4 regions of the Nonomuraea sp. CA-141351 genome follow, and region 4 is predicted to be linked to each of the others. Evidence: predicted binding sites of a transcription regulator. Region 4 holds the regulator's gene; each other region holds the start of a gene.
The links. Region 4 encodes HrcA, which represses chaperone genes, less so after heat shock. Its sites were predicted from a motif close to TTGGCACTCTCNNNNNGAGAGTGCCAA; they were not measured.
Positions count from the first base shown of each region.

Region 1: the regulator HrcA is predicted to act here: its motif matches at 2,590-2,616, upstream of groL (chaperonin GroEL).
Region 2: the regulator HrcA is predicted to act here: its motif matches at 2,527-2,553, upstream of groES (co-chaperone GroES).
Region 3: the regulator HrcA is predicted to act here: its motif matches at 1,883-1,909, upstream of groL (chaperonin GroEL).

Region 1 is NZ_CP191982.1:11,832,771-11,838,201, reverse strand. Features, by position in the region: SAM riboswitch class I at 66-207, shown strand; gene thrC (threonine synthase) at 221-1,453, shown strand; gene ACQPWU_RS55755 (MoaD/ThiS family protein) at 1,478-1,753, shown strand; gene ACQPWU_RS55750 (cold-shock protein) at 1,998-2,198, shown strand; gene groL (chaperonin GroEL) at 2,723-4,348, shown strand; gene ACQPWU_RS55740 (YbhB/YbcL family Raf kinase inhibitor-like protein) at 4,427-4,957, opposite strand; gene ACQPWU_RS55735 (HelD family protein) at 5,046-5,431, opposite strand, start outside.
Region 2 is NZ_CP191982.1:1,088,357-1,093,787, reverse strand. Features, by position in the region: gene groL (chaperonin GroEL) at 435-2,054, opposite strand; gene groES (co-chaperone GroES) at 2,126-2,437, opposite strand; gene ACQPWU_RS05730 (class I SAM-dependent methyltransferase) at 2,689-3,864, shown strand; gene ACQPWU_RS05725 (hypothetical protein) at 4,054-5,431, shown strand, end outside.
Region 3 is NZ_CP191982.1:5,942,032-5,947,462, reverse strand. Features, by position in the region: gene ACQPWU_RS28330 (amidase) at 1-1,137, shown strand, start outside; gene ACQPWU_RS28325 (TetR/AcrR family transcriptional regulator) at 1,190-1,804, opposite strand; gene groL (chaperonin GroEL) at 2,006-3,631, shown strand; gene ACQPWU_RS28315 (hypothetical protein) at 3,804-4,781, opposite strand; gene ACQPWU_RS28310 (GlxA family transcriptional regulator) at 4,958-5,431, shown strand, end outside.
Region 4 is NZ_CP191982.1:2,809,503-2,814,933, forward strand. Features, by position in the region: gene hemW (radical SAM family heme chaperone HemW) at 1-707, shown strand, start outside; gene ACQPWU_RS13650 (DUF4870 domain-containing protein) at 704-1,375, opposite strand; gene ACQPWU_RS13655 (DUF3097 domain-containing protein) at 1,372-2,178, opposite strand; gene ACQPWU_RS13660 (hypothetical protein) at 2,196-2,966, opposite strand; gene hrcA (heat-inducible transcriptional repressor HrcA) at 3,125-4,138, shown strand; gene dnaJ (molecular chaperone DnaJ) at 4,150-5,289, shown strand; gene ACQPWU_RS13675 (16S rRNA (uracil(1498)-N(3))-methyltransferase) at 5,291-5,431, shown strand, end outside.

The DNA of each region.
Region 1 (5,431 bases), 3.7 Mb from region 4:
AGTTCTGAGACGAGTAGCCATTTCGGCCCCCTGGGCAGGTAGAGTCCATTTCAACAACTGAATATTGCTCATCCAGAGGGGTGGAGGGACCGGCCCTACGAAGCCCCGGCAACCCTCCCGGCTTGAGGCTCGCGACCTGGCGAGGCCGACCGGGACAAGGTGCCAATTCCGGTCTGCGGTCAAGGTGGCCGCGGGCGAAGATGAGGGAAGGCCTCGCTTCATGTCGCTTGACTTTGGTCCTGCTGTCGGTCTGTCCTGCCGCGAGTGCGGTACGCGTTACCCCCTCGGTCCCAGCTTCGCGTGTCTGGAGTGTTTCGGGCCGCTCGAAGCGGCCTATTCCTTCGGCACCGTGACCCGGGCGGACATCGAGTCGGGCCCCGCCAACATCTGGCGTTACCGGTCGTTGCTCCCCGTCCCTGTCGACGTCGCCAGTAAACCCAACATGAACCCGGGATGGACCAAACTGGTCAAGGCCGGAAACCTCGGGCGCGCACTCGGTCTCAAGTCCCTGTACGTCAAGGACGACTCGGGCAACCCCACTCATTCATTCAAGGACCGCGTGGTGGCGATCGCCGTCGAGGCGGCGCGTAACTTCGGCTTCCACACGCTTTCCTGCTCCTCCACCGGCAATCTCGCGGGTGCGGTCACCGCCGCGGCGGCGCGGGCCGGGCTCGAGGCGTGCGTGTTCATCCCGGCCAATCTCGAAACGGCGAAGATCGCTATGGCCCGCGTGTTCGGCGGCAAGCTGATCGGCATCGACGGCACGTACGACGAGGTCAACAGATTCTGCTCGGAGCTGATCGGCGACCCGCTGGGCGACAAGTGGGGGTTCGTCAACGTCAACCTGCGGCCGTACTACGCCGAGGGCTCCAAGACGCTCGCGTACGAGATCGCCGAGCAACTCGGGTGGCGGCTGCCGGAGCAGATCGTCATCCCCATCGCCTCGGGCTCGCAGCTCACCAAGATTGACAAGGGCTTCCGGGAACTGATCCAGCTGGGCCTGGTCGAGGACACGGCGTACAAGATCTTCGGAGCCCAGGCGGCCGGATGCTCGCCGGTCTCCACCGCGTACAAGGCCGGGCATGACGTCGTGCAGCCGGTCAAGCCCGACACCATCGCCAAGTCGCTGGCCATCGGCAACCCGGCCGACGGGCCTTACGTGCTGGACATCGCCCGGCGCACCGGGGGTGCCGTCGAGGACGTCACCGACGCCGAGATCGTGGCCGCGATCAAGCTCCTGGCCTCGACCGAGGGCGTCTTCGCCGAGACCGCGGGCGGGGTCACCGTGGGCGTGCTGAAGAAGCTGGCCGAGAGCGGGCGGCTCGATCCCGAGGCCGAGACCGTGGTGCTCAACACGGGCGACGGACTCAAGACGCTCGACGCGATCAGCGACGACGCCAAGCCCACGGCCGTGATCCGGCCCTCCCTCGACGCGTTCCGCGCGGCTGTCTGACAACCAGGAAAGGCGAGTTTAACCATGAGCGTTACTGTGCGGATTCCCACCATTCTGCGCACGTACACCGGGGGCAACGCGGAAGTCAGTGGCGAGGGCGCGACTCTTCGTGACGTCCTCGTCAAGCTCGACTCCGACTACCCGGGGATCGGCGCGAGAATTCTGGATGAATCGGGCAAGATTCGGCGTTTCGTCAACGTTTACGTTGGGGAAGAGGATGTCCGATTCGTCGACGGGCTCGACACTCCAGCACCTGAGGGCACTCAGATCTCTATCATCCCGGCAGTCGCCGGCGGCTGAGTGCCATAGATCACAGTGTTGAAGGCGCCCCTAGTGGGCGCCTTCTGCTTTTCCAGGCCAAATGAACCTTTCAACGGCCTTCGATGCGAAGAAATGCGACGTTTGTGGATTGACTCTGTTGCCAAACCCCGTGCCACAGGTATGGTCGAGGGCGATCGTCTGGCTGATTTTCCGTTAAGTCAGGTGATTACGGGTCTCGCGGAGGAATGGGCGAGATCTGTGGGCCCAGTAAGAGGAGTCGGAAGTGGCGCAGGGCACCGTCAAGTGGTTCAACGCGGACAAGGGCTACGGCTTCATCGCGGTAGACGGTGGTAAGGATGTATTCGTCCATTACTCAGCGATCCTGATGGACGGGTACAGAGCTCTCGAACAGGGGCAGAGAGTCGAGTTCGAGATCACGCAGGGCCAGAAGGGTCCCCAAGCAGAGGCCGTTCGCGCGGTCTGATACGCCCCCGCTGGTATGCACCGGCAGGGTCGCGCGGCAGCGCAGTCCGTGTGAACCTGCCACCTTTCTTTCGTCGACTCGGGTGCGGCGAGCCGCATGGGGTGGCTCGCCGCACCTTCATGTCGCTGGGGAGCCGTCGCCTTCCCTCGTCGCTCTGGTCGCTTCGCTTCCGCTGCTCCTCGGTCCAGGCGTCGGCGCTCCCTCGCGTGTTCATGGCCTCCACTTCGCGGAGGCGGCTCGGTCGCTGGGGAGCCGCCGCCTTCCCTCGTCGCTTTGGTCGCTACGCTCCCTGCGCTCCTCAGTCCAGGCGTCGGCGCTCCCTCACCTGGGAAGGAACACCCGGGGGAGGTCTCTCGCTTGCACTCGGCAGGGTAGAGTGCTAAACAGTTCGTTGGCACTCTCTACAGCAGAGTGCCAACTCGGATCGGGACGATGGGGTCTGCCGAAGGAGATGCTGACCCATGCCGTCGCGGGCGTCGGCTCGGTCCACGACAAGCCACCCTGCATCTGGGAGGTCTAGCCTTATGGCAGCCAAGATGATCGCGTTTGACGAGGACGCCCGGCGCGGTCTCGAGCGCGGTATGAACCAGCTCGCCGACGCCGTCAAGGTGACCTTGGGTCCCAAGGGCCGCAACGTCGTGCTGGAGAAGAAGTGGGGCGCTCCCACGATCACCAACGACGGTGTGTCCATCGCCAAGGAGATCGAGCTCGAGGACCCCTGGGAGAAGATCGGCGCAGAGCTGGTCAAGGAAGTCGCCAAGAAGACCGACGACGTCGCGGGTGACGGCACCACCACCGCCACCGTGCTCGCCCAGGCGCTGGTGCGTGAGGGTCTGCGTAACGTCGCCGCCGGCGCCAACCCGATGGCCCTGAAGAAGGGCATCGAGGCTGCCGTCGAGCGCGTCAGCGAGGAGCTCTCCAAGCTGGCCAAGGACGTGGAGACCAAGGAGCAGATCGCCTCCACCGCCTCCATCTCCGCCGCCGACCCCGAGATCGGCTCGCTCATCGCCGAGGCGATGGACAAGGTCGGCAAGGAAGGCGTCATCACCGTCGAGGAGAGCAACACCTTCGGCCTCGAGCTCGAGCTCACCGAGGGCATGCGCTTCGACAAGGGCATGACGTCGATGTACTTCGTCACCGACTCGGACCGCATGGAGGCCGTGCTCGAGGACCCGTACATCCTGATCGTCAACAGCAAGATCTCGGCCAACAAGGACCTGCTGCCGCTGCTCGACAAGGTCGTCCAGTCGGGCAAGCCGCTGCTGATCATCGCCGAGGACATCGAGGGCGAGGCCCTGGCGACCCTGGTCGTCAACAAGATCCGCGGCCTGTTCCGCTCCGTGGCCGTCAAGGCCCCGGGCTTCGGCGACCGTCGCAAGGCGATGCTGGCCGACATCGCGATCCTTACCGGTGGCCAGGTCATCGCCGAGGAGGTCGGTCTCAAGCTCGAGAACGCCACCCTCGACCTGCTCGGCCGCGCCCGTAAGGTCGTGGTGACCAAGGACGAGACCACGATCGTGGACGGCGCCGGTGACGCCGAGCAGATCGCGGGGCGGGTCAACGAGATCCGTGCCGAGATCGAGCGCACCGACTCCGACTACGACCGCGAGAAGCTCCAGGAGCGTCTGGCCAAGCTGGCCGGTGGCGTGGCGGTCATCAAGGCCGGTGCCGCGACCGAGGTCGAGCTGAAGGAGCGCAAGCACCGCATCGAGGACGCCGTGCGCAACGCCAAGGCGGCCGTCGAGGAGGGCATCGTGCCCGGTGGTGGCGTGGCGCTGCTGCAGGCCGGCGCCAAGGCCTTCGACAAGCTCGAGCTCAACGGTGACGAGGCCACGGGCGCGGCGATCGTGCGCAAGGCTCTGGAGGAGCCGCTGAAGCAGATCGCGGTCAACGCCGGCCTCGAGGGCGGCGTCGTGGTGGAGCGCGTCCGCAACCTCACCCCGGGTGAGGGCCTGAACGCCGCTTCCGGCGAGTACGTCAACATGTTCGAGGCGGGCATCCTCGACCCGGCCAAGGTGACGCGCTCCGCGCTGCAGAACGCCGCCTCCATCGCGGCGCTCTTCCTCACCACCGAGGCCGTCATCGCGGAGAAGCCCGAGAAGACCCCTGCCGCTCCGGCCATGCCGGGCGGCGGCGACATGGACTTCTAGGTCTTTCCTCGCTGTTCGAACGCAGGGCGGCCCGGGTCTCCCGGGCCGCCCTTGTGCGTATCAGGATGGATCCGCCGGTCATACGCCGTAGACGGGGATGATGTGGCCGCGGGCCACGGTGTTGGCGGTGATGTTGAAGCCCACCACCGCCGGGCTGGTGTCGCTGTCCACGCCCAGCTTGTCGACCCCCAGGGCGTGGACCGTGAAGACGTAGCGGTGCGGGGCACCGGGAGGCGGGGCCGCCCCGCCGTACTCCTTCTTGCCGTAGTCGTTGCGGGCGTGGATCGCCCCGGCGGGCAGGCCCTTGAACTCAGGGCCGGTGCCCGCGCCCCCGGGCAGCTCGGTCACGGAGGCCGGGACGTCGAACAGCACCCAGTGCCAGAAGCCGCTACCCGTGGGGGCGTCTGGGTCGTAGCAGGTGACGGCGTAGCCGCGGGTCTCGGCAGGCGCGCCCGACCAGCGCAGGTGGGGCGACTGGTTCTGGCCCGTCATGCCCCAGTCGTTGAAGACGTGGAGGTCGCTCAGCCTCTCGCCGTCCTGGATGTCGTCGCTCTCGACCACGAGCGCGGGAACCGACGGCAGGTATTCGTGTGGAAGCGGTGCGGGCACGGCATCCTCCTAGGTTGAGAGCTGGTTGCCCAGCCATCCTAGAAGTGGCCGTGCCCGCCGCCAGTCAGGTGATCAGTCCGTTTCGCGCCTAGGCCGTCAGCTCGGCGGGCAAGGGCTTGTCGTGCAGGACCGTCAGTGACGTGACAGCTCGGGTCAGCACCACGTACAGCCTGGCCAGGCCCCGGGGCTCGGCCGCGACGATGTCCGCGGGCTCCACGACGATGACGTGGTCGTATTCCAAGCCCTTGGCCAGGGTCGCGGGGACGATCAGGAGGCGGTGCTCCTCGGCGGAGTCCGGGTCCAGTACGGCGTGGGGAAGGCCGGCCAGCGCGCGGGAGACCTCGGTGATCAGGGCGTCCGGGACGATGACGCCGATGGAGCCCTCTCTGGCGAGGGCCTCGGCGGCGGCCTCCGCGACCGAGCCGCCGGGACGTACCGTGAGCGAGCCCAGGCCAGGGCGGAGCGAGCGGGGAG
Region 2 (5,431 bases), 1.7 Mb from region 4:
GAAATGAGCTGCACGTCCGAAACCCCGCCGTACGAACCCGGCATGGGCAACACGCCCGAATAGCCGCCAGGCGCGGGGCTCACCAGTCGGCTCGCCGCTCTCTAGCTGGCCGCCTTCCGCGAGCGCTGGGGGTCCGACTTGGAAATCGAGATCCGGGCCGCGGGCATCCGTACGTGGCCGAGCCTGGCCGCAGGCGTCGCCGACATGTGGCTGCACCCCGCGCGGCGCTCCCGCGTACCTGGCTGGTCAGCGTCGTGGGGCGCGTACCGGTGGCGGTCACCAGCTCAGAGATGGTACGGCCGTCGCCCTCGGCCAGGTTGGCCAGGAGCGTTGAAATCTGAGGCGGCCAGTTCCGCACAGGGCTTCGGACCCTGCAAAAGCCGCACGGCCCGCACCCCTGGGGGTGCGGGCCGTGGCGACAGAAGGGAGACGGGTCAGTGGCCGTGGCCGTGACCGTGACCCTGGCCGGCGGCCGGGGCCTCCTCCTCGGGCTTGTCGACGACGAGCGCCTCGGTCGTGAGCAGCATGCCCGCGATCGACGCCGCGTTCTGCACCGCGGAGCGCGTGACCTTCACAGGGTCGATGACACCCTGCGCGATCAGGTCGCCGTATTCGCCGGTCGCGGCGTTGAAGCCGTGGCCGGCCTCCAGCTCGGCGACCTTGTGCGTCACCACGTAGCCCTCGAGACCGGCGTTCTCGGCGATCCAGCGGGCCGGCTCGACCAGCGCGCGGCGGACGACGCCGACACCCGTGGCCTCGTCGCCCGACAGGCCGAGGTCGTCGAGAACCTTGGAGACGTGGATCAGCGCGGAACCACCGCCGGAGACGATGCCCTCCTCGATCGCGGCGCGCGTCGCGGAGATCGCGTCCTCGAGGCGGTGCTTCTTCTCCTTCAGCTCCACCTCGGTGGCGGCGCCGACACGCAGCACGCACACACCGCCGGCGAGCTTGGCCAGGCGCTCCTGCAGCTTCTCGCGGTCCCAGTCGGAGTCGGACTGCTCGATCGCGAGCCTGATCTCCTTGACGCGGTCCTCGATGGCCGCCTGGTCACCGGCGCCGTCGACGATGGTGGTGTTGTCCTTCGTGACGACGACGCGGCGGGCCTGGCCGAGCACCTCGAGACCGACGTGCTCCAGCTTGAGGCCGACCTCCTCGCTGACGACCTGGCCGCCGGTGAGGATGGCGATGTCCTGCAGCATCGCCTTGCGGCGGTCGCCGAAGCCCGGGGCCTTGACGGCCACGGAGGTGAACGTGCCGCGGATCTTGTTCGTCACCAGGACGGCCAGGGCCTCACCCTCGACGTCCTCGGCCACCACGAGCAGCGGCTTCTTCGTCTGGGCGATCTTCTCCAGCAGCGGCAGGAAGTCCGCGATGGAGGAGATCTTGCCCTGGGTGAGCAGGATGTAGGCGTCCTCGAGGACGGACTCCATCCGCTCGGGGTCGGTCACCATGTACTGGGAGACGTAGCCCTTGTCGAACTGCATGCCCTCGGTGAACTCGAGCTCCATGCCCATGGCGTTGGACTCTTCGACGGTGAGCACACCGTCCTTGCCCACCTTGTCGAACGCCTCGGCGATCAGGTCGCCGATCTGCGCGTCCTGAGCGGAGATCGTGGCGACGTTCGCGATCTCCTTCCTGTCCTCGACCGGACGGGCGCTGGCGAGCAGCCTGTCGCTGAGCTCCTTGGCGGCCTTGTCGATGCCGCGCTTGAGCGACAGCGGCGAGGCGCCGGCGGCCACGTTGCGCAGGCCCTCGCGGACCATGGCCTGGGCCAGGACGGTCGCGGTGGTGGTGCCGTCACCCGCGATGTCGTTGGTCTTGGTGGCTACTTCCTTGGCGAGCTGGGCGCCGAGGTTTTCGTAGCGCTCCTCCAGCTCGATCTCACGAGCGATGGTCACACCGTCGTTCGTGATCGTCGGCGCACCGAACTTCTTGTCGATGACGACGTTGCGGCCACGCGGGCCGAGGGTTACCTTCACGGCGTCCGCGAGGGCGTTCACACCGCGCTCGAGCGCGCGGCGGGCGTCCTCGTCGAACTCCAGGATCTTCGCCATTGCTGAAAGTCCTCTCCTAGCGTCGAAAGCCCCGGCCGCCCTGAAGAGCGCCCGGGGCCCGACACACCGGCTTACTTCTCGATGATCGCGAGAACGTCGCGGGCGGAGAGCACGAGGTACTCCTCGCCGCCGTACTTGACCTCGGTGCCGCCGTACTTGCTGTAGAGGACGATGTCGCCCTCAGAGACGTCGAGCGGAATCCGCTTGTCGCCGTCCTCGTCCCAGTTGCCCGGGCCCACCGCGAGGACCCTGCCCTCTTGCGGCTTCTCCTTGGCGGTGTCTGGGATGACCAGGCCGGATGCGGTTGTCTGCTCAGCCTCAAGCGGCTGAACCACAATGCGGTCGCCGAGCGGCTTAACGGGAACCTTAGTGGCGGTCGTCACGATCGGACCTCCCCTTCAGATTTGAATGATCTAGAAGAGGCGACCAGCTGGGCCTGCCGTCGCGGGTGTCAGACCTGCCTCGTCGCACGTTGGCACTCTCAAGGGGAGAGTGCCAACAGGAAACATATGCAAGAGGGGCTTGACAGTCAACACGAACGCGTCTGCTGAGAGCGATCAGGCCCCCAAATGTGCCCGTTCCACACTACGTCCACGGTTCGACTCGCTCGGGCGTGGCGCTAACGTCGGGTGATGTGGACCTCGACGCCTTCAACGAGCTGCTGACCCCTCGCGGACAGCAGGCCCTCGCGGAGGCAGGGGAGCTGGTGGGCGCGGATCCGGTCGCGGCCGCCACGAAGCTGCGCAAGACGTACGACGCCGCCCTCACCTCCGCCGCGCTGACCCAGGCCGGGCTGAGGGAGCGCGCCAGGGCCAAGTTCGGCGAGGACGCCGAACGGATGTACTTCACGCCGCACGGCCTGGAGCAGTCCACCCGGGCAGAGGTCGCCGAGCACCGCGCCCGCCGTCTGACCGGATCATGGCCGAATCCGCCCCGCGTGGTCGACGCCTGTTGCGGCATCGGCGGCGACTTCCTCGCGCTGGCCCGCGCCGGCTGCACCGTGACCGCCGTGGACACCGACCCGCTGACCGCCGCCGTGGCCAGGGCCAACGCCGAGGCGCTCGGGCTGGGCGGCAGAGTGACGGTGTCCGTGACGGACGCGGCCGACGTCCGGCCGGAGGAGTACGACGTGCTGTTCGCCGACCCGGCCAGGCGGACGAGCCGAGGCAGGACATTCGACCCCATGGCCTACTCCCCGCCCTGGCCGGTGGTGCTCGACCTGATCTCGAGGGCCGCCCGCGCGTGCGTCAAGGTCGCCCCGGGCATCCCGTACGAGTTCATCCCGGGCGGCGCCGAGGCCGAGTGGGTCTCGTACAAGGGCGAGGTCAAGGAGGCCGCGCTCTGGACCGGCCTCCATGGGGCGACGCGGCGCGCCACCCTGCTGCCCGGCGGGCACACGCTGACCGCCACAGGAGCCGAGGCCCCGGTCGGCCCGGCCGGCAGGTACGTCTACGAGCCGGACGGCGCGGCCATCCGGGCGCACCTTGTGGGCGAGGTGTCCGAAATGGTGAACGGACGCCTGCTCGACCCGATGATCGCCTACATCACCGGCGACAATCCGATCGACACCCCATGGGCAACCAGATACGAAATAACAGACGTTCTTCCATTTTCACTGAAAAAGCTGCGCGCACTACTCCGTGAGCGGCGAATCGGCAATGTCACCATCAAGAAGCGTGGCTCGGCTGTCGACATCGAACGCCTCCGGTCAGACCTCCGACTAAATGGCCAAAAATCAGCGGTAATCATCCTTACCAGGATCATCGATAAGCCATCAGTCATCATCTGCGACACCGCCCTACCTGCATGAACCCTGACATTCTTCCGTTAACGACGATCTTTCAATTCGCCGCTGACGGACCTTGATCGAAAGACTAAGGTGGGCGGGCGGGAGTGCTCCCCCTGACGCGGTCAGCCGCGTTCTCGCTCTTTCAATCTGCAAATCGGACCTATCCCCACCGCTGCGCGGCAGACCGTCGGCGAGCCAAAGGAGCTTTCGGTGGACCATTCCAACCACACCACCCTTCTCCAGGCAGGAGGCCAATCCGGCATCTCCGAGAGGATGCGGGATCTGCTCGCGCGTGCCGCACAGGATCACGTGTACGAGCAGCGCACACAGGGGGCAGTACTAGACGAGATCCGCCAGCGGCTCGAAGGCATGGAGTGGCTTCTGCGCGAGGTGCGCGAGCGCGAGCTCGGCGGCCTCAGCGGCACGCTGCACGCGGTCAGCGGGCGCCTCGACGACATCGCCGCCAAGCCCCCGATGTGGGCGGAGGGGCTGGCCCAGCACGTCGAGGCGGTGCGCGACCACGTGGACGCCGTCGGGGAGAAGGTGGGCCACGTGGACGCCCACCTCGGCCCCGTGGCCGAGCTGCCTGGCCTGTGGGCCGACCTGGGCACAGTGGGCGAAAGTGTGGACGAAGCCCTCAACCGCCTGCAATCGGTGCTCGACTCCACCGATGGCATCACGAGGGGGATGTCCGACTTCGCCACCAAGCTGGCCACCCTCAACACCAGCATGGAGGCGGCCGCGAGCCGCTTCACCAGGCTCGACAAGTCGATGGCCGAGCTGACCACCCGTACCGACCGGGTCGAGGTCGTGGTCAGCGACATGTCAGAGCACCTGACGGCCCGGCTGAACGAGCAGGACCAGCATCTGGCCACACGCCTGGACGAAACCGACGAGCGCCTGAGCACGAGGCTCGACGAAACAGACCAGCGCCTGAGCGCGAGACTGGGCGAGACCGACCAGCGCCTGACCAAGAGACTCGACGACACCGACCAGCGGCTCACCGCTCGGCTCGACCAGACCGACCAGCGGCTCACCATCCGGATGGACGAGACCGACCAGCGCCTGGCCACCAGCCTCGTCGAGGCGGACGAACGGCTCGCCAGCCGCCTCAAGGAGTCCGACGACCAGCTCTCCAGCCTCCTGTCCGACGTGGAGCTGCGGCTCGCCACCAGGCTCGACGAGGCCGACCAGCACCTCGCCGTCCAGCTCGGAGAGAGCGAGCAGCGCCTCAGCGCCAGGCTCAGCGGCGTGGACGCCCGGCTCGACCGGGTGGAGGGCAAGCTCACAGGCCTCGACTCCAGGCTCACCGGGTTCGACAGCCGGCTGGAGTCCGCCGACGAGTGCCTGGCCGACATCGACACCAGGCTCGACGGGCTCGACGGCAGGATGGGCGGCGTCGACAAGCGGCTCACGTCCGTGGACAGCCAGCTCGGCGGGGTCGACAAGCGGCTGGGCACGGTGGACGGCCACCTGGGCCGCCACGACGACAGGTTCGACGCGCTCGACGTACGCATCGACGCCCGTTTCACCGCGCTCGACGAGCGCATGGTGACGAGCGACCAGCGGCTCAACGAGACGGCCACCC
Region 3 (5,431 bases), 3.1 Mb from region 4:
TGGCGCGACACCGATCTGATGACGCGCTTCCGGGCCGCCGGCCTGGTCACCCTCGGCCTGACCACCGTGCCGGAGATGTGCGTCAGCTTCTCCACCGAACCCCTCAGATACGGCCCGGCACGCAACCCATGGAACCTCGACAGGGGTGTGGGCGGGTCGAGCGGTGGCGCCGCCGCCCTGGTCGCCGCGGGGGCGGTGCCTGTCGCGCATGCCAGCGACGGGGCCGGCTCCATCCGGGTCCCGGCTTCCTGCTGCGGGCTGGTCGGGCTCAAACCGAGCCGGGGCCGCATCACGCCCGGACCCGATGCGGGAGAGCTGATGCTCGGCATGGCCTATGAGTTCGCGCTGACGCGCACTGTCCGCGACGCCGCTCACCTGCTGGACGCCGTCCAGGGGCCGGGGATCGGCGACAAGTACACCGCGCCGCCCCCGCGCCGGGCGTACGCCGACGAGATCGGGACCGATCCCGGCCGGTTGCGGGTGGCGGTGACCACCGAAGGCTGGGCGGGGACGACGGTGGATCCCCAGGTGGCCGCGGCGGCGGTCCAGGCGGGCCGAGTGCTGGAGCAGGCCGGGCACACCGTCGCCGAGGCGAGCCCGGTGGTCGATCGGGAGGCCGTCATGCAGGCCTGGGTGTGCGAGGGAGTCGCGATCGCCGCCACGCTGCTGCTGGCTCCCCGGGGACCTGACGAGGCGGAGATGGAGGCCGTCTCCCGGCAGTTCTTGAAGGCGGCCAGGGAGTACAGCGCGCTGGACATGCTGGCCGCGCTCAACGCGCAGAACCGGGTGAGCCGGTCGGTGGGCGCGTTCTTCACCGGCTATGACCTGCTCGTCACCCCGACGCTGGGCCGCCTCCCGGCGCCGCACGGCACCCTGCGGTTCGACGATCCCGGCCAGACTCTGACGAGCTGGCTGGAGTCGTTGACCGAGTACGGGCCGTTCACTCAGGTGTTCAACGTCACCGGCTTGCCGGCGATCAGCCTTCCTCTCGCTCACAGCGAGGACGGGCTGCCGATCGGCGTGCAGATCGTCGCCGCTTACGGGCGTGAGGACCTGCTGTTCCAGATCGCCGCTCACCTGGAACAGGCCATGCCGTGGAAGGACCGTATTCCGCCGGTCTTCGTCGGAAATCTCTGACGCGGAAGGCGGGCCTGCTCTCCAGCGGGGGAGCGGGCCCGCGCTTGCGAGGTCACTGATCCCGTGGGCCTTCGGGTGGCGTGGCGGGGCAGACGCAGGACAGGGCATGGCGGAGGACGGTGGCGAAGGAGTCGGTGTTGCCGGGTTGGAGCCAGTGCCGTCCCGCCACGCGGATGGCCCCGGCGACCGCGGCGGCCATGACGGCGGGGAACAGGTCGCGTCCGGGATCTGTGCCGGTGCGCGCCGCGATCGCCTCGGTGAGCGGGCCCTCCGCCATGGTGAACGCTTTCAGCGCTTCGCCCTCCAGCTCGGGCGTCGACATGATCATGCGCAGGCCGGCCTTGTCGGGCTCGGGGTCGGTGTAGAGCTCGATCATGGCCGCGATGATGGCCTGGTCGAGCCGCTCGTCGGCGGGCCGGGAGCACAGCGCCTGGCCGGCGCGCTTGGACTGGTCGGACTGGAAGGCGCAGATCGCCTCCCCTCTGCTGGAGAAGTAGTTGTTGTAGGTGCGGGATGAGACACCCGCGGCCTCGGCGATGTCATGGACGCGCACAAGGGCCAGCCCGTGGGGACCCTGCTCTATGGCCAGGCGCAGCGCGGCATGGCTGATCGCTTCCCGGGTGGCCTGCTTGTTGCGCGCCCGGAGGTCCATGGCGTCATCGTTCATGGCCCAACCCTATCCGATATTGCGTGACGCGCACTAGGTGCGCGGCACGCAAGTTGTGGGTAGAGTGCGATGGGACGCCTGGCACTCGCACCTGGAGAGTGCCAACGGCAAGGCGTGTGCCGGGACAGCGAGGTCCGCCTTCCGGCGGACCGTCCGTCGCGGGCGCGGTCCCGGCAACCCCCATCAAGAGCAGGAGCAATGATGACTTCGAAGATGATCGCGTTCGACGAGGACGCCCGGCGCGGTCTCGAGCGCGGCATGAACCAGCTCGCCGACGCCGTCAAGGTGACCTTGGGTCCCAAGGGCCGCAACGTGGTGCTGGAGAAGAAGTGGGGCGCTCCCACGATCACCAACGACGGTGTGTCCATCGCCAAGGAGATCGAGCTCGAGGACCCCTGGGAGAAGATCGGCGCAGAGCTGGTCAAGGAAGTCGCCAAGAAGACCGACGACGTCGCGGGTGACGGCACCACCACCGCCACCGTGCTCGCCCAGGCGCTGGTGCGTGAGGGTCTGCGTAACGTCGCCGCCGGCGCCAACCCGATGGCCCTGAAGAAGGGCATCGAGGCTGCCGTCGAGCGCGTCAGCCAGGAGCTCTCCAAGCTGGCCAAGGACGTGGAGACCAAGGAGCAGATCGCCTCCACCGCCTCCATCTCCGCCGCCGACCCCGAGATCGGCTCGCTCATCGCCGAGGCGATGGACAAGGTCGGCAAGGAAGGCGTCATCACTGTCGAGGAGAGCAACACCTTCGGCCTCGAGCTCGAGCTCACCGAGGGCATGCGCTTCGACAAGGGGTACATCGCCCCGCTCTTCATCACCGACTCCGACCGGCTCGAAGCGGTCCTGGACGATCCGTACGTGCTCATCGTGAGCGGCAAGGTCTCCGCCAACAGAGAGGTGCTGCCGCTGCTGGACAAGGTCGTCCAGTCGGGCAAGCCGCTGCTGATCATCGCTGAGGACATCGAGGGCGAGGCCCTGGCGACCCTGGTCGTCAACAAGATGAAGGGAGTCTTCCGGTCGGTGGCGGTCAAGGCCCCGGGCTTCGGCGACCGTCGCAAGGCCATGCTCAACGACATCGCCATCCTGGCCGGTGGACAGGTCATCGCCGAGGAGGTCGGTCTCAAGCTCGAGAACGCCACCCTCGACCTGCTCGGCCGCGCCCGTAAGGTCGTGGTGACCAAGGACGAGACCACGATCGTGGACGGCGCCGGTGACGCCGAGCAGATCGCGGGGCGGGTCAACGAGATCCGCGCCGAGATCGAGCGCACCGACTCCGACTACGACCGTGAGAAGCTCCAGGAGCGCCTGGCCAAGCTGGCCGGCGGCGTGGCGGTCATCAAGGCCGGTGCCGCGACCGAGGTCGAGCTGAAGGAGCGCAAGCACCGCATCGAGGACGCCGTGCGCAACGCCAAGGCGGCCGTCGAGGAGGGCATCGTCCCCGGTGGTGGCGTGGCGCTGCTGCAGGCCGGCGCCAAGGCCTTCGACAAGCTCGAGCTCAACGGTGACGAGGCCACGGGCGCGGCGATCGTGCGCAAGGCTCTGGAGGAGCCGCTGAAGCAGATCGCGGTCAACGCCGGCCTCGAGGGCGGAGTCGTGGTGGAGCGCGTTCGCAACCTCACCCCGGGTGAGGGCCTGAACGCCGCTTCCGGCGAGTACGTCAACATGTTCGAGGCGGGCATCCTCGACCCGGCCAAGGTGACGCGCTCCGCGCTGCAGAACGCCGCCTCCATCGCGGCGCTCTTCCTCACCACCGAGGCCGTCATCGCGGAGAAGCCCGAGAAGACCCCTGCCGCTCCGGCCATGCCGGGCGGCGGCGACATGGACTTCTAGGGCGGGTGGGGTAGTGCCGCGTGGCACTACCCCAACGACAGGCACTGCACCGCGGGACGAAATGCGCTCCCTGCCGGCCGACTGCGTCTCGGTCGGCCTCCACCGGGCGGCCGCGATCGCGGGCCGTTTCCGCGGCGGCGTCCGCGCCCTTGTCGCGCACGGGGTTCGCGGACTACAACCGCGGCTGACGGCCGGGACGTCCCGGCAATGCGAGCCAGCCCGCGCCGATCACCGTCGCAGCGCCGGCCACGACCACCCCCAGCAGTACGCCGGCGACCACCAGCGTGAGCTCGTCGGGGCGGATCAGCGGCTGGCCGCGCAGCGCCTGCCACAACGTGAGGCCGGTGAGGCCGGCGTACCCGGCGGAGGCGATGAGGACGAGCCGGGTTCGGACGGTCTCCGCACCCAGCAGCGGTACCTTCCCGGCCGGCAGTGACAGCAGTATGGCCAGCAGAGGCAGCACCTGCAGCGCATGGATGCCGATGAAGTGCGTGACCCGCAGGTCGCCTCCGGCGGTGTTCCAACCGGTGACCGGCATGATCGGCCCACCGTCCACGACGCCCACGCTGTGCCCGCCGATGATCCCGGCGAAGCCGCCGTCGCGCAGCGAGTCCCGCTGCGCGGTGGTCGGCCGGGTCATCATGAAGGCCATCCCCATGCCGAACAGCGAGATGACGGTCCCGGCGCGCACCGCCCAGGTGAGCGGCCGGCCGCCGATCTGGCGGCGCATCAGGAAGACGGCGACCACGAGGTTGGCGAGCCAGAGCAGGGCGATCGACGTGGCCATGGTGGCCCACAAGACGGCGTCGAGGGGAGTGGCGACATTGAAGTGACTCTGGCGGCCCCGCACCACCTGGCCGACGATGATCACGTACTCGATCGCCAGGGTGGCCGCGATGACCGCCGCGGACCACCGGACCAGCCGATGCCGTGGCAGATAGGCCACCAGCCACGACCAGGTCACCGCGTAGACCACGATCGACACCGCGAACTTGAACGGTTTGAACCAGATCGGCGCACCGACCAGGACGCGATCGTCCAGCACGATTCCGGCGAGCGAGATCACAACGAACGGCGCGGTCGCCGCCGCGACCAGCAGCAGCGGCCGGTGCCACGCCTTGACGCCCGGCCACGGAGTCGTCTCGTGCATCGCTGCCATCTCCCTGTCGTGAGCGCGGAGGGGACGTCGCGCCAGGTGCGGACCGTGCGACGCATGCCAGCAGCATGATGGGACAGGAGGTTCGGGGATCGCGGCGGCGGCGAGCTTGTCCGTTTCGCTGGGATTTCTGTCCGCACAGCTCAGCCGCTCACTCGTATGGTGTAGCCATGATGGGGCGGCTGATCGTCGTTGTCGGTTTCGACGGCATCGAGCTCGTCGATGTCGCGTGCGTGACCACCGGCTTCGACTTTGCCAACAAACAGGGAGCCGACCCGGCGTACCAGGTCGTGTTCGCGACCCCGATGGGCCGGCCCGTGCGGTGTGACTCCGGGCTCGAGTTGTCCGGGCAGGGCCGGATCGACGGGATGGACGGCCCGATCGACACCCTGATCATCTCGGGTGGGCAGGGCCACGAGGCCGCCGCCGCCAACCCGCGGTTCGTCAGCCACGTCGTACGGCTCGCCGGGCTGTCGCGGCGGGTCGCCTCGGTGTGCACCGGGGCGACCGTGCTGGCCGCCGCCGGGTTGCTCGACAACCGGCGGGCCACCACGCACTGGTACGAGGCCAGACAGCTCGCTACGCGTTTCCCGCAGGTGCACGTCGACCCGGCGCCGATCTTCGTACGGGACGGCGCGGTGGCG
Region 4 (5,431 bases):
GGGCGGCGACGGCCGTCAAGGAAGCGAAGGAGGCCGGGTTCGAGCACGTCAACCTCGACCTCATCTACAGCACGCCGGGCGAGTCCGACGACGACTGGCGGGCCTCGCTGGCCGCCGCGATCGAGGCCGGGCCCGACCACGTGTCGGCGTACTCGCTGATCGTCGAGGAGGGCACCAGGCTGGCGGCCAGGATCAGGCGCGGCGAGCTGCCCATGCCCGACGACGACGTGGCCGCCGACCGCTACCAGATCGCCGACGAGCTGCTGTCGCAGGCCGGGTTCAGCTGGTACGAGGTGTCCAACTGGGCCACGTCCGAGCAGGCGCGCTGCCGCCACAACCTGCTCTACTGGACCGGCGGCGACTGGTGGGCCGCCGGCCCCGGCGCCCACAGCCACGTCGGCGGCACCCGCTGGTGGAACGTCAAGCACCCGGCCGCCTACGCCCAGCGCCTGGCCGCCGGCGCCTCGCCCGCCCACGCGCGCGAGGTGCTCGGCGACGACGACCGGGCGGCCGAGCGGCTGATGCTGGAGCTGCGGCTGTCGTCCGGCTACCCGCTGAGCGAGGTGGCGCCCGCCGCGCGCCCGGCCGTGGCGAGTGCCCTGGCGCGCGGGCTGCTGGAGCCCGGGCCGTTCAGGTCTGGCCAGATGGTGCTCACGCTCCAGGGCCGGCTGCTGGCCGACGCCCTCGTCAGGGATTTGCTGGTCTAGGTGATCATGCGGATGGAGAACGGGTAGCGATACCTCTCGCCCCGGTTGGTGGCCATGGCGGCCTGGATGTGGAAGATCAGGGACAGGATCCAGACGGCCGGCAGCAGGAGCATGCCGATGAAGACGACCACCAGGATGCCCGCCACGATGTAGCCGATGAACATCGTGATCTGGAAGTTGAGCGCCTCTGCTGCCTGGTCCCTGACGTAGGGGGACTCGTCCTTCTTCATCAGGTAGATGATCAGCGGGCCGACCCAGGAGACCACCAAGCCGAGCACGTGTGCGAGCATCGCCATCGTGGTGTCGTCGGTGCCCGGGCGGGGGCCGAACCTGCCGGGGACGTACGGCTCTCCCGGATGCGGGGCGTACCCGTAGCCGGGCTGCTGCGGCGGGGGGCCGTAGCCAGGCGGGGGAGGGCCGTAGCTCGGGGGTTGCTGTCCGTACCCAGGCTGACCGTAACCAGGCTGCCCGTAACCAGGCTGGCCGTAACCGGGCTGCCCGTAGCCCGGTTGGCCGTACCCGGGCTGTCCGTACCCAGGCTCGGAGCCGGGCTGCTGCCCGTAGCTCGACGGCTGGGGGCCGGAGCCCTGGCTGGGCGGGATGTCCGACGGTGGGAGGAAGCGGGTGGCGTCGTCGTCCGGCGCCGGCTGCGGGGGGTCCTGGCTCATGATGCCTCCGTAACGAAGTCGATCAGTTCCTCGACCCGGCCGAGCAGTTCCGGCTCCAGGTCCGTGTACGTGGAGACGGCGCCGAGGATCCGCCGCCACGCCTCCGCGGGCTCCATGCGCCAGCCCAGGGCGGCGATCACGCCCTCTTTCCACGGCACTCCGCGCGGCACGGCGGGCCAGGCGGGAATGCGCAGCACGGACGGCTTGACCGCCTGCCAGATGTCGATGAACGGATGCCCCACGACGAGCACGTCCGGCGAGGTGATCTCGGCCGCGATCCTGCTCTCCTTGGACCCGGGCACGAGATGGTCCACCAGCACCCCCAGCCGGCGCCCCGGCTCAGGGCCGAACTCCGCCACGATGGCCGGCAGGTCGTCCACACCCTCCAGATATTCGACCACGACCCCCTCGACCCGCAGGTCATGACCCCAGATCTTCTCGACCAGGGCGGCGTCGTGCACGCCCTCCACGTAGATCCGGCTCTCCCTGGCCACCCTCGCCCGCAGCCCCTCCACGGCGATCGAGCCGGACGCGCTGCGCCTGGGGCCCGTGGGGGCCGCCGTCGGGCGTACCAGCGTCACGGGCTTGCCCTCCAGCAGGAACGCGGCGGGCGCGAGCGGGAACAGCCGGCGCTTGCCGAACCGGTCTTCGAGCGTGACGGCCTCCTTGTCGCAGGCCACTATCGCGCCGCAGAAGCCGCTGTCGGCGTCCTCCACGACGAGGTCCAGCTCGGCGGGCACCTTCGGGATCTTGCCCTTCCCCGGCCGCCGCCAATTTCCCGCCAGCACATCGCCCTCGTACACACGGGGACCGTAGCAAATCACCCGCCGACCGCAAGGCGCTTCCGCGCGCCGCTACGGCGTACCAGCACGACCACGGTGCCGATGATGGCCACGAGCAGCCCCGCGCCGGGGATCAGGAGGAGCGCGGCCACCCCGCCGACGATGCCGCCCGCGGCCGAGGCCAGCTCACGGCCCACGCCGTAACGCACGTCGGCCTGCTCCTGGGTGGTGCAGGTCAGCTGGTAGTCGCCCTTGGACGGGGCGTTGATCACGAGGATCTGCTCCCAGGTGACGGCTCCGGACGTGACCGTCTGCGAGCCCGTGGTCTTGGCGAGCCTGGCCTGGCCCGAGATCTGGCACTCGTAGTGAACGGCAGTGTCGCTGGAAAGGTAGATCGCGGGCTTGTTCGCCGGGTCGATCGGCAGCGTCACGCTTTCGCCGGATGCGAACGTCCTGGACGGGGCGATGTCGCTCACGCTGCTCACAAGGCCCGTGGAGAACACGACGACACCGACGATCGCGCACACGGCGAAGATCCCCCAGACGAGCCCGATCCACCACAGACGCGGTTTGATGGCTTTCGAGTCGATTCGAGGGGGAAATTGGGGTTGTTGGCCGTATTGTCCGTACTGAGGAGGTGGGCCGTATTGGGGTGGCCGGCCGTACTGCGGTGGCGGGCCGTACTGCGGCGGAGGCCCGTACTGCGGCGGAGGCTGCCCGTAACCGGGCTGGGACCCGGGCTGGGAGCCGTAACCCGGCTGGGAGCCGGGCTGGGGGCCGTACGGCGGAGGCGGGGAATTGTCGCTCATGTCGGCAAGTGTGGTACTTGCCCCTTGTAAGAAGCTAGGAGCCAGGTTGCGACCTGGTGTTATCGCACCTTGTGGGCGAGAGCCGTACACTTGGCACTCAGGAACACAGAGTGCTAGATGGTTGTGTTCCTCAGATGTCAGAGGCAGGAGGTGAGCACGTGCTCGACGATAGGAAGCTGGCGGTGCTCCGCGCCATTGTCGAAGACTACGTGTCCACCAACGAACCGGTGGGCTCCAAGGCGCTCGCCGAGCGCCACAATCTGAAGGTCTCCCCGGCGACGGTCAGAAACGACATGGCCGCGCTGGAGGAGGAGGGTTACATCACCCAGCCGCACACCAGCGCGGGCCGCGTGCCGACGGACAAGGGCTACCGCCTGTTCGTCGACCGGCTCTCGCAGGTCAAGCCCCTGTCGGGGGCCGAGCGCAGGGCCATTGAGACGTTCCTCGCGGGCGCGGTCGACCTGGACGACGTGGTCACCCGCACGGTCCGGCTGCTCGCGCAGCTGACCAGGCAGGTGGCGGTCGTGCAGTACCCGACGCTGACGCGTTCGACGGTCAGGCACGTCGAGCTGGTGCCGCTGAACGACCGGCGGGTCATGCTCGTGCTGATCACCAACACCGGCCGCGTCGAGCAGCGCGTGATCGAGCTGCCCGAGGTGGTGGAGGACACCCGCATCGCCCATCTGCGTGCGGTGCTCAACGCCTGCCTCGACGGCTGCGGCCTGAGCTCCGTGCCCGAGCTGGTCGCCGACCTGCCCGAGCGGCTGCCCGTCGAAGACCGGCCCGTGGTGGCCACGATCCTGTCGGTGCTGCTCGAGACGCTGGTCGAGCGGCACGACGAGAAGATCGTGTTCGCCGGCGCGGCCAACCTCGCGGGTGCCGACTTCACGACCGGTCTGCGCGACGTGCTCGAGGCGCTGGAGGAGCAGGTCGTGCTCATGCGGCTGCTGGGCGAGACAACCGCAGACACTCCGTCCGCGCTCACCGTGCGCATCGGCTCCGAAAACCCCTACCTGCGGGGCACATCCATCGTCGCCACCGGATACGGTTCTGGCGACAACCAACTGGCCCGGCTCGGCGTGCTGGGGCCGACGAGGATGGATTACCCCGTTACGATGGGCGCCGTGCGCGCGGTGGCACGCTACGTCAGCCAGATCCTGGCTGCATCATAAGAGGTCGATAAGTGGCAAACAGCGACTACTACGCCACCCTCGGGGTGCGCCGTGACGCCAGTCAGGACGAGATCAAGAAGGCGTACCGCCGCCTGGCCCGCGAGCTGCATCCGGACGTGAACCCCGATCCTGAGACCCAGGAGCGGTTCAAGGAGATCACGCAGGCCTACGAGGTGCTGTCCGACCCGAACAAGCGCCAGATGTACGACCTGGGTGGCGACCCCTTCGGCGGCGCGGGAGCAGGTGCGGCGGCCGGCGGCTTCGGGGCGGGCTTCCCCTTCAGCGACATCATGGACGCCTTCTTCGGCACCGCGGCCGGCACGCGAGGGCCGCGCTCGCGGGCCCGCAGGGGGCGCAACGCCACCATCCGGGTCGAGCTCGACCTGCGCGAGACGGCGTTCGGGACCACCCGCGAGCTGGTCGTCGACACGGCCGTGCTCTGCGAGGTCTGTCACGGGGCCGGCGCGGCGCCCGGCACGCATCCCGACACCTGCGACATGTGCAACGGGCGCGGCGAGATCTCCCAGGTCACCCGCTCGTTCCTGGGTCAGGTCATGACCTCGCGGCCGTGCCCGCAGTGCGGCGGGTTCGGCACCATCATCCGCCACCCCTGCCAGGAGTGCTCCGGCGACGGCCGGGTGCGCACCCGCCGTACGATCAAGGTCCGCATCCCCGCGGGCGTCGAGGACGGCACCCACATCCAGCTCGCCGGCGAGGGCGAGGTCGGCCCCGGCGGCGGCCCTCCCGGAGACCTGTTCCTGGAGATCGTCGAGCGGCCTCACGAGATCTTCGAGCGGCGCGGTGACGACCTCCACTGCACCGTGCAGCTCCCGATGACGGCCGCCGCGCTCGGCACCATCCTGGCGGTCGAGACGCTCGACGGCTCCGAGGAGGTAGATGTCCGCCCCGGCACGCAGGCGGGCCAGGTCATCACCATGTACGGGCGGGGCGTGCAGCGGCTCAACGAGACGGGCCGTGGCGACCTGCTGATCCACGTCAACGTCGAGACGCCGACCCGGCTCGACCCCGCGCAGGAGGAGCTGCTGCGCGAGCTGGCCAAGCAGCGGGGCGAGGAGCGGCCGCCGGGCAAGTTCGCCCCCGGCCAGCAGGGCTTCTTCTCCCGGCTGCGCGACGCCTTCAACGGCAGGTGACGTGACCGTCCCGGTGTTCCTGTCCCAGGAGCTGGACGGGCCCGAGCTGACGCTCGCCGGCCCCGAGGGGCGGCACGCGGCCTCCGTACGGCGCCTGCGGGCCGGCGAGCGGGTCGATCTGACGGACGGCGCCGGCACGGTC